Regions from separate parts of the Laceyella tengchongensis genome, predicted to be linked through region 1. Evidence: riboswitches for the same ligand, from Rfam matches in the RefSeq annotation. Region 1 holds a riboswitch; the other holds the start of a gene.
What was found. Region 1 has a riboswitch for S-adenosylmethionine ahead of QQZ12_RS05635 (PLP-dependent transferase). Riboswitches for the same ligand answer to the same signal wherever they lie in the genome.

Region 1 (4,790 bases):
GTTCTGGCAGCATGCAGGGGGGACGTCATCCCTATTGTGCAAATGGGGAGAAACGGGTATAGTGTGGGTAATTGGAAAAAAATGTCGGAGCGTGAAGGCGATGGTTTACTGGGATTGGACACCAAGGGAGAAGGGCTTGGCGATTGCGTTGGCGGGGGTGGTGTTGACAGTAGGAGCAGTCTGGCTATTTGGACAGGAAGAGCGTCCTGACAGGCAGGAGTGGATGGAATACCCGGTTCAGGCCAATCCGCCCGTGACCGAAAGACCTGAGGTAAACACGAACAAACAAGCGAGTAAGAAAGCGATCATCATCGATGTGAAAGGAGCGGTGCACAAGCCGGGCATATATCATTTTAGTTCGGAGGCGAGAGTGTATGAGGCGCTAGAGCGCGCTGGTGGGGCGCGGGACGAGGCTGATCTGGGACGGGTGAATTTAGCTGAGCCGCTCCGGGATGGGATGGTGCTATACATTCCCAAACAAGGGGAGCAGGTGACACCGTTTATGGAAACGGCGAAGGCTGACTCGGCGGATGCCGGCGGGAAGATCAATGTGAACACCGCGACGGTAGAAGAGTTGGACAAGCTGAACGGAATCGGTCCTAGCAAAGCGGAGGCCATCGTCCGCTACCGCGAAGAACACGGGCCGTTCCAATCGGTGGAGGACATCGCGCAGGTGCCCGGCATCGGCGAGAAGACAGTGGAGAAATTCCGCGAACAGATCACAGTGCATTAAAGGAAAAAGCGATCCAGGCAAACTGGATCGCTTAAAACGTGTAACGCTCTTATTTGGACATGATTTTACGCACTTTTTCCAGCGCGAGATCCAACTCTTCTTGAGTGATGGTGAGCGGAGGCGCAAACCGGATGGTGTTGTCGTGGGTTTCTTTGCAGAGCAACCCTTCTTTCATCAGTGCTTCACAGTATGGACGTGCTTTCTCATACAGTTCCATGCCGATGAAGAGACCTTTACCGCGTACTTCTTTAATGATCGGGTTTTCGATTTTTTTCAATTCGGTGATGAAGTATTCACCCAACTCGCGAGAACGGGTGGTGAGATCATCTTCCACCAGAACATCGAGTGCGGCGATGGACACAGCACAAGCGAGAGGATTACCGCCAAAAGTAGAGCCGTGCGAACCCGGATCGAAGACGCCCAAGATTTCTTTGTCGGCAGCGACTGCGGAGATCGGCATGACTCCGCCGCCCAATGCTTTACCCATAATGTACATGTCCGGCTTCACGCCTTCCCAATCGCAGGCGAAGAACTGGCCTGTCCGCCCGAAGCCAGTTTGTACCTCATCGGCGATGAAGAGGACATTGTGTTCTTTACAGATTTCCAAGGCTTGGCGCAGGAAGCCCTCCGGTGGAACGATGACTCCCGCTTCCCCTTGGATCGGCTCCAACATGAAGGCAGCCGTGTTCGGGGTGATAGCCGCTTTAAGCGCTTCCAAATCGCCATAAGGGATCACTTTAAAGCCGGGTGTGAGCGGACCGAATCCACGTTGGTATTCTTCGTTGGAAGATAGCGAAACAGCGGTGATGGTGCGGCCGTGGAAGTTATCTTCACAGACGATGATTTCTGCTTGGTTGTCGGCAACCTTTTTCACATCGTAAGCCCAGCGCCGAGCCGCTTTGATCGCCGTCTCAACAGCTTCTGCACCCGTGTTCATGGGCAGAACCATTTCTTTGCCGGTCAGCTCAGCGACTTTCTCATAAAACGTGCCCAATTGGTCGTTGTGGAAGGCGCGGGAAGTAAGCGTCACTTTGTCTGCTTGATCCTTCAGGGCTTGGATGAGTCGCGGATGACGGTGACCATGGTTGAGCGCAGAGTAAGCACTTAACATATCCATGTAACGATTGCCATCGGCGTCTTCCACCCACACGCCTTCTGCTTTGGAGATGACGATCGGCAGGGGATGGTAGTTTTTCGCTCCGTATTTATCCGTGAGTTCAATCACTGCTTGGTTTTTGGACATGGATGATGAACCTCCCTTGTAATTTACCCAATTAACCTCATTTTAGGTAATAAAGTGCGCGAAATCAATGAAATGTATACTATTTCACTGTTGCGCATAAATAACAGACTTGACGGATAAAAAAGGAGTGGGTATAATCACCTTATCATTAAAAATGCAAACGTAATAAACATTCATATTGTTTCTCTTATCAAGAGCGGCGGAGGGACTGGCCCGATGAAGCCCGGCAACCTCGGTGAGATGGTATCACCGGAAGGTGCCAAATCCTGCAGAACAAAAAGTTCTGAGAGATAAGAGGAGACGGTCCGTCCGCGCGCGCAAACCTCTTCTCTTGTCGGGAAGGGGTTTTTTGTTTGCCAAATTTCCGCATCAAAGGAGAGGAAACACCGATGAGAATGGAAACAGCGTTGGCGCAAATCGGGAACAGACAAGAACGGAATACAGGAGCAGTGAACTATCCGGTCTATTTTTCAACTGCATATGAGCATGTTGACGGGGTGAGCACTGGGTATGATTATTCACGCGCTTCCAATCCGACGCGAGACGTGCTAGAGGAAAGTATCGCCCGATTGGAAGGGGGGGACGGCGGATTCGCGTGCAGTTCGGGAATGGCGGCGATCCACACGCTGATGGGTTTGTTCAGCCAAGGGGATCACTTGATCGTATCGTTGGATCTGTACGGCGGAACGTACCGGCTATTTGAGAAGGTGATGACACGGTACGGTTGTTCCTTTTCTTATGTGGATATGCGGAACTTGGCGGACATTGAACGGTTCATTCAGCCTAACACCAAAGCGATCTTCATCGAGTCGCCCACCAATCCGCTGATGTGTGTGACAGATGTTGTTGCGGTCTGCCGGTTGGCTAAGGAACGAGGACTGATCACCATCGTGGACAATACGTTTATGACGCCTTTTCTACATCGTCCCCTCACGTTGGGAGCGGATATCGTTATTCACAGCGCCACCAAATACCTGGGTGGGCACAATGACGTGTTGGCCGGGTTGATCGTGACCAAGGGCGCAGAACTGACGGAGCGGGTCGCCTTTTTGCAGAAAGCAATCGGCGCGGTGTTAGCCCCATTGGACTGTTGGTTGTTGATCAGGGGGATGAAAACCTTGGCGCTCCGTATGAGGCAGCATGAGGCCAACGCTCAAGCGATTGCTGCTTATTTAGAGCGCCATCCGGTTGTCGACGCAGTATATTACCCCGCGCTGGACTCTCGGAGCAAAACCTTGCTCACTGAGCAGGCGGACGGGTTCGGCGGGATGTTGTCATTCCGCTTGAAGCGCAAAGAGTGGGTGCGTCCAGTTCTCAACAATTTGAAGATTATCACTTTTGCGGAAAGCCTGGGGGGCGTAGAAAGCTTGATAACCTATCCGGCCACGCAAACCCATGCCGACATTCCGGTGGAAATCAGGGAGCAAACAGGTGTCTGTGACCGCTTGTTGCGCTTATCGGTGGGGATTGAACACCAAGAGGACTTGATTGCCGACTTGGCGCAAGCCTTACCGCAAGGGTAAGCACGAAATTTGTTCCGCTGAGGGAGCTTTTACACACCGCCAAACGAGCACGGTAAGTTAAAGAAAGGGATGAGGATGAGATGAGGTTTGACACAAAGTTGTTGCACAATGGGAATGAGATCTGTTCAGTTACGGGAGCGTCGAGCATCCCGATCTACCAAGCTTCCACGTTTCACCAATTTTCGATTGACCAACCAGGGGAATTTGATTACGCCCGTTCGGGAAATCCGACCCGCCAGGCGTTGGAAGCGACGATCGCCCAACTGGAAGGCGGGTGTAGGGGATTTGCGTTTGCTTCCGGGATGGCAGCGATTTCCACGGTGTTTCTCCTCTTCTCACGCGGAGATCATCTGGTGGTTTCCCAGGATGTGTATGGTGGCACCTATCGCGTGTTGACCAACGTGTTTGAGCGGATGGGGATTGAGACGAGTTTCGTGGATACGACGGATTTGGAACAAGTGATGCAAGCGATCAAGCCTAATACCAGAGCGCTGTATATTGAGACACCATCCAACCCGCTGTTGAAAGTGACTGATCTTCGGGGAGTTGTCAACATCGCCCAAGCGCATGGTCTCCTCACGATTGTGGACAACACCTTCCTCACCCCGTATTATCAGCGTCCATTGGAATTGGGGGCCGATATCGTCATCCACAGCGCGACCAAATTCATCGGGGGCCACAGCGATGTGATCGCTGGATTGGTCGCAGTCAAAGACCGAGAATTGGCGGAGTCATTAGCGCAATTGCAAAACGCGTTTGGCGCAGTGCTAGGCGCTCATGACGCTTGGCTGGTGATGAGAGGGATCAAAACGTTGAAGGCGAGAATGGAGCTGTCGACAAGAAGTGCGGAAAAAGTGGCCTTGTGGTTGCAACAGCATCCCGATGTGGAACGGGTGTATTATCCCGGCCTGCCGTCGCATGAAGGCCACTATGTACAGGACGCGCAAGCCAGCGGGCACGGGGCTGTCCTCTCCTTTGATCTTGGCGAGGGAGATAAGGTGCGCCAATTTTTACAACGCGTCAAATTGCCGATCGTGGCGGTCAGCCTAGGTGCGGTAGAATCGATTTTGTCTTATCCGGCGCTGATGTCCCATGCCTCTATGCCACCGGAAGTTCGGCTAAAACACGGGATCACGGATGGACTGTTGCGGTTGTCGGTCGGTCTGGAAAGTGCCGACGACCTAATTGAAGACCTGGCGCAAGCGATGTCGTTTAGCGTGCCAATAGCCGTGGGGAAATAACGCCGTAGGAACTAAATTTTCCTGCGTGACATGACGCTTTTCGGGAAAGG
Region 2 (4,790 bases), on a different contig from region 1:
GCGGTGACGGCGAAAAAGCCGACGGTATCCATCTCTCCCGACTCCACCGGCCGCACAAAGTCAGCCAAACAGAGATAAGAGCCTTTCGTCTGTCTTGGGAAAGTAAACCGTTCAATAACCCGACTGTGATCGTTGGGGTCATAAATCAGAATCGTGTCGCCATCCGCTTGTGCCGGGAAAAACCGATAGCAACCGTGCGGACGGATCAACCGGTCGGAAATAGCCGCGGCAAACAACTCATCCACCTGAGCTTTCAATTGGCAAGCTTTCTCATCACCAGCAGCCAACAGCTCCGCCACATTCCCCTTCAGGCCCAAATGCTTGCCCAAGAGCATCTGCTCATTGATATAAGGGCGCAGTTGCGCGAGCGGCACATCCCGATACACATGTTTCTCATAGTCGGGCGGGACGAACAGCGGGGCTTGGCGGTTGATGTCGCTGACACGTCGCACAGCCACCTGCACACTCGCTTTCACTTCGGTGTTCGCCGCTTGCGATTTGACTCGCTTCGCCCGCAACTCGGCCTCCAGCGCATCCCGTTCTTCCGGATTCATCAAACGGTTTGCCAATTCAAGGCCATTCATGGCGTCTCTGGCATACAAGACCGGGCCATTGTATTCGGGAGAGATGCGGGTATCCGTAAATTTGCGTGACAGCGCCGCCCCACCGACGAGCATCGGCACATGAATATCAGCTTTTCGCAAATCCTGCGCAGTCACTACCATCTGTTGGGCAGACTTCACCAACAAGCCTGACAACCCGATCATATCTGGACGCTCACGCCGCGCTGCTTCGATCAGTTGTTCCGGCGGCACCTTGATGCCGAGGTTCACCACCTCATAACCGTTATTGGCCATGATGATTTCCACCAAATTCTTGCCGATGTCATGGACATCGCCTTTTACTGTCGCCAAGATCACTTTCCCCCTGGCATGCGTCTTCGCTTTGTCCATATGCGGCTCCAGATAAGCCACGGACGCTTTCATCACTTCGGCGCTCTGCAACACCTCGGCCACAATCAGTTGGTTGTCGTTGAACAAGCGCCCCACTTCATCCATGCCCGCCATGAGCGGCCCATTAATAATGTCAAGCGGCTTATATTTGGTCAGCGCCTCATCCAGGTCGGAAAACAGGCCGTCTTTGCTTCCCTCCACCACATAGCGCGCCAAGCGCTCCTCCAATGTCAGATGGTCTGATTGCTTTTTCTCTTCCACTTTTTTGTCTCGATAAAAGGCCGTGAATTCAGCCAGCACTGCATCGTAATTAGCTTGGTTGGTGTCAAAGAGCAATCGCTCCGCCAAACGGCGTTCCTCTTCCGAAATCGAAGCGTAGCGCTCCAGTTTTTCGGTATTCACGATGGCATAGTCCAAACCGGCTTTGGTGCATTCATACAGATAAACGGCATTAAGGACTTCGCGACCCGCCAATGGCAAGCCGAAGGAGACGTTGGACACACCCAAGATGGTGGCAGTGCCGGGAAGCGCTTCTTTGATCAGGCGGATCCCCTCCACCGTTTCCACGGCCGACCCAATGTACTGTTCATCACCTGTGCCCACGGGGAACACCAATGGATCGAAAATGATGTCCTCTGGCGCAATGCCGTATTTCTCCACCAACAATTCATACGATCGCAATGCCACTTCCAGTTTGCGCTCCCGTGAAACAGCCATGCCCTGTTCATCAATGGTTCCAACCACCACCGCGGCTCCAAATCGCTTCACCAGCGGCAACACCTCTTGGAAGCGCTCCTCGCCGTCCTCCAAGTTGATGGAATTGATCACTGCTTTGCCTTGCGTATAAGTTAATGCCCGGGCAATCACTTGGGGGTCAGTAGAGTCGATCATCAGCGGCGCTTTGACTTTCTTGGTGACAAACGACAAAAACTTCTCCATATCAGCCAATTCATCACGGTCAGGATCGGCCAGGCAGATGTCGATCACCTGGGCTCCCCCTTTCACCTGCTTGCGGGCGATCTCTGATGCTTCCTCATAACTCCCTTCCACGATCAAGCGTTTAAACTTGCGCGAACCGATAACATTGGTCCGCTCCCCAACTAAAATGGGGCGGTTGTCTTCTAAGAAAACGGCCTCAATTCCCGATACAGCGGGAGCATGTGTGGCTTGCAACTGGCGTGGTTTAATGCCAGCCAATGCTTCGCTCATCGCCCGGATGTGATCAGGCGTGGTGCCACAACAGCCCCCGGCAATATTGAGCCAACCGTTAGCCGCAAAATCGGCCATTTTACGGGCCAGCGCTTGCGGCGTTTCCAAATAGTCACCGTTTTCATCAGGCAAACCGGCATTCGGGTAGCAACTGACGGCGCATCGAGCCATCCCCGCCAGGGTGCGGATATGGTCGGTCATGAACTCGGGGCCGGTCGCGCAATTCAAGCCCACGGCAAACGGTTTGAGATGCTCGATCGACACATAAAAAGAGTCAATCGTCTGTCCCGCAAGCATGGTTCCCATCGGTTCAATCGTGCCGGAGACCATCACCGGCAAGGTGACACCTAATTCAGCGAACGCCCGCTCAATACCCACACTCCCCGCTTTGACATTTAGCGTGTCTTGCGATGTTTCCAACAAGAGAAAGTCAACGCCCCCTTGAATCAAAGCTTTTGCCTGCAAATAATAGCCTTGGGCCAGCTCGTCAAAGGTGGTGCCACCGGTCACGGACAGCGTTTTGGTAGTCGGACCCATCGCCCCGGCAACATAGCGCGGCCATTCCGGCGTTGAGAACTTGCGGCATGATTTCACCGCCAACCGCGCCGCCGCTAAGTTGATCTCTTCCGTCAATTCAGGCTTTTCATACTCTGCTAACACGATGGGAGTCGCCCCAAAGGTGTTGGTTTCTACAATATCTGCCCCCGCCGCGAAATAGGCATCGTGAATCGACTCGATGAGATCAGGGCGGGTCAGGTTCAACATCTCGTTGCACCCATCTAAGGCTTCCCCCCCAAAGTCCGCCGCCGTCAACGCAGCTTGTTGCAACATCGTCCCCATCGCGCCATCCAAGATTAGGATCTTCTCTTTCAGTCGTTCAGACACACACTGCTTGGCCATGCTGGCTCCACCCTCTCCTCAAAATAAAAAAACACCATTCATCTCCGAAAGATGAAAGGTGTTTGCCGCTCGCTTATCACTCTCATCTTTCAGAGAGAACACTCTCTGACAGGAATTAGCACCACATTGGAATAACCAACAGGTTGCCGGGCTTCATTGGGCCAGTCCCTCCGCCACTCTGGATAAGAGATTATTTTTATATCTCAATAATATAGCTATTTCGCAAAACCGTGTCAATCAAATTCACAAATACAGTTTGTTTTTGTTGAGCTCTTTTTGCGTTTGATACATCCGTTGGGTCGCTTCCTGGAATTTCGCTTCTTCACCAATTTTTTCATAACAATCTGCCAGTTCATAATAACACTGGTAGACGCGGTCTTTTAACTTATTTTTGTCCGCAATCTTGCCAGCGCTTTGGAAATATTCGATAGCATCCAGGTAATGGTTCATATTTTTCATCGCTTGCCCCAACAAGATCAGTGCCGTGCTGGTCAACAAACCATGGTGAATGCGTTCCGCCATGTCCAAAGCCTGTTTCAGTATATCTCGCGCTTGTTCCATTTTCCCTTGCATGAGATAGACTTGTCCCAACGAACAGCTCGCTTGCACCAAATCCTCTTTGTCGCTCACATGCTCTCCCAGCTCCAGCACAAACTCAAATGCAACCTCTGCATCAGCCAGTTGGCCCGCGTCTTGATAGGAGTGAGCCAGCACCGACCACAATCGGAACATCCCCCCATACTCCCTGCTACCCACGGCGATTTGGCTTCCTTCGCGGGCATAGCGGATAGCATCTTGGTAAAGCTTCATCTTGCGCAGGAGTTCTGCCCGAAGCGCATACGTCTGGAGGATCAGCTGGCGTGAGCGAATCTGCGGCAACAGAGCCCACACCTCATCGACACCACGCAATGCCTCATCGGCCCGATCCAGTTTTTGCAGATTTTCGATCCGAGCGAGCAAAAGCTTCACATGCATTTGTTCGAAAATTTCTTCTTCATCAGTTAAAGCGTCCAGCCCTCGCTCAACATATTTCAGCGCTTGCTCCCAGTCCTTGTGTTGCATACGGCATTCTGACAGACACAAGTAACTGGCCGCCTCCAAGTTGACTTTGGGGGAGTAGGGGTCCTGATAAGCGAGACGGATGGCTTCGCTCAGTTCCCTTTCTGCTTTGCGCCAATCCCGCTTGATAAAATGAATGCGCCCTTTGAGGTAGTGAATCGTCGCTTGGTGTTGAGAGGTAACCTCATCGGATAAATCGGACAACAGAGCTAAAGCGCGTTGATAGTTGCCAAGTTGGATCATGGTTTCAATCGCGGTGAATTTCACTTGCAAGCTTTCGATGCTCCCAGTGTCCTTTTCGATCATGTCGGGCACTTCACTCAGATCCAAACCCAGTTTGTTCATGAGATACAACACTTTGTCTTTGTTCACATGAGGTACGCCACGCTCGATGTTACTGATAGTGGCAGTGGAGATGTGCTGGTCAGAGAGATCTTCCAGCCGCAATCCCCGTTCCTTTCTCACTTTACGAATGTATTTGCCCACTTCACTCATTTCCAAAATGTTCATCGCGACCTATCCTTTCCGAATTCTTGTTATTTCTATATTACTCCATCTATTTCATTTTATAAAGGAATAAACATATAAATTTTTCCATATAAAGGAGTGTAATTTTTTCCAACTGCTTTATTTTTTATTTCTTACCCACGACTGCCCCCGCAATATCAC

Region 2: it holds a riboswitch for S-adenosylmethionine, as region 1 does, so the genes downstream of both, metH (methionine synthase) here and QQZ12_RS05635 (PLP-dependent transferase) in region 1, are expected to answer to the same signal.

What each region holds. Positions count from the first base shown of each region.
Region 1 is NZ_FXTU01000002.1:420,523-425,312, reverse strand. Features, by position in the region: gene QQZ12_RS05645 (helix-hairpin-helix domain-containing protein) at 1-733, shown strand, start outside; gene QQZ12_RS05640 (ornithine--oxo-acid transaminase) at 783-1,976, opposite strand; SAM riboswitch class I at 2,161-2,273, shown strand; gene QQZ12_RS05635 (PLP-dependent transferase) at 2,366-3,499, shown strand; gene QQZ12_RS05630 (aminotransferase class I/II-fold pyridoxal phosphate-dependent enzyme) at 3,580-4,740, shown strand.
Region 2 is NZ_FXTU01000004.1:147,215-152,004, reverse strand. Features, by position in the region: gene metH (methionine synthase) at 1-3,062, opposite strand, end outside; SAM riboswitch class I at 3,142-3,251, opposite strand; gene QQZ12_RS10175 (tetratricopeptide repeat protein) at 3,306-4,631, opposite strand.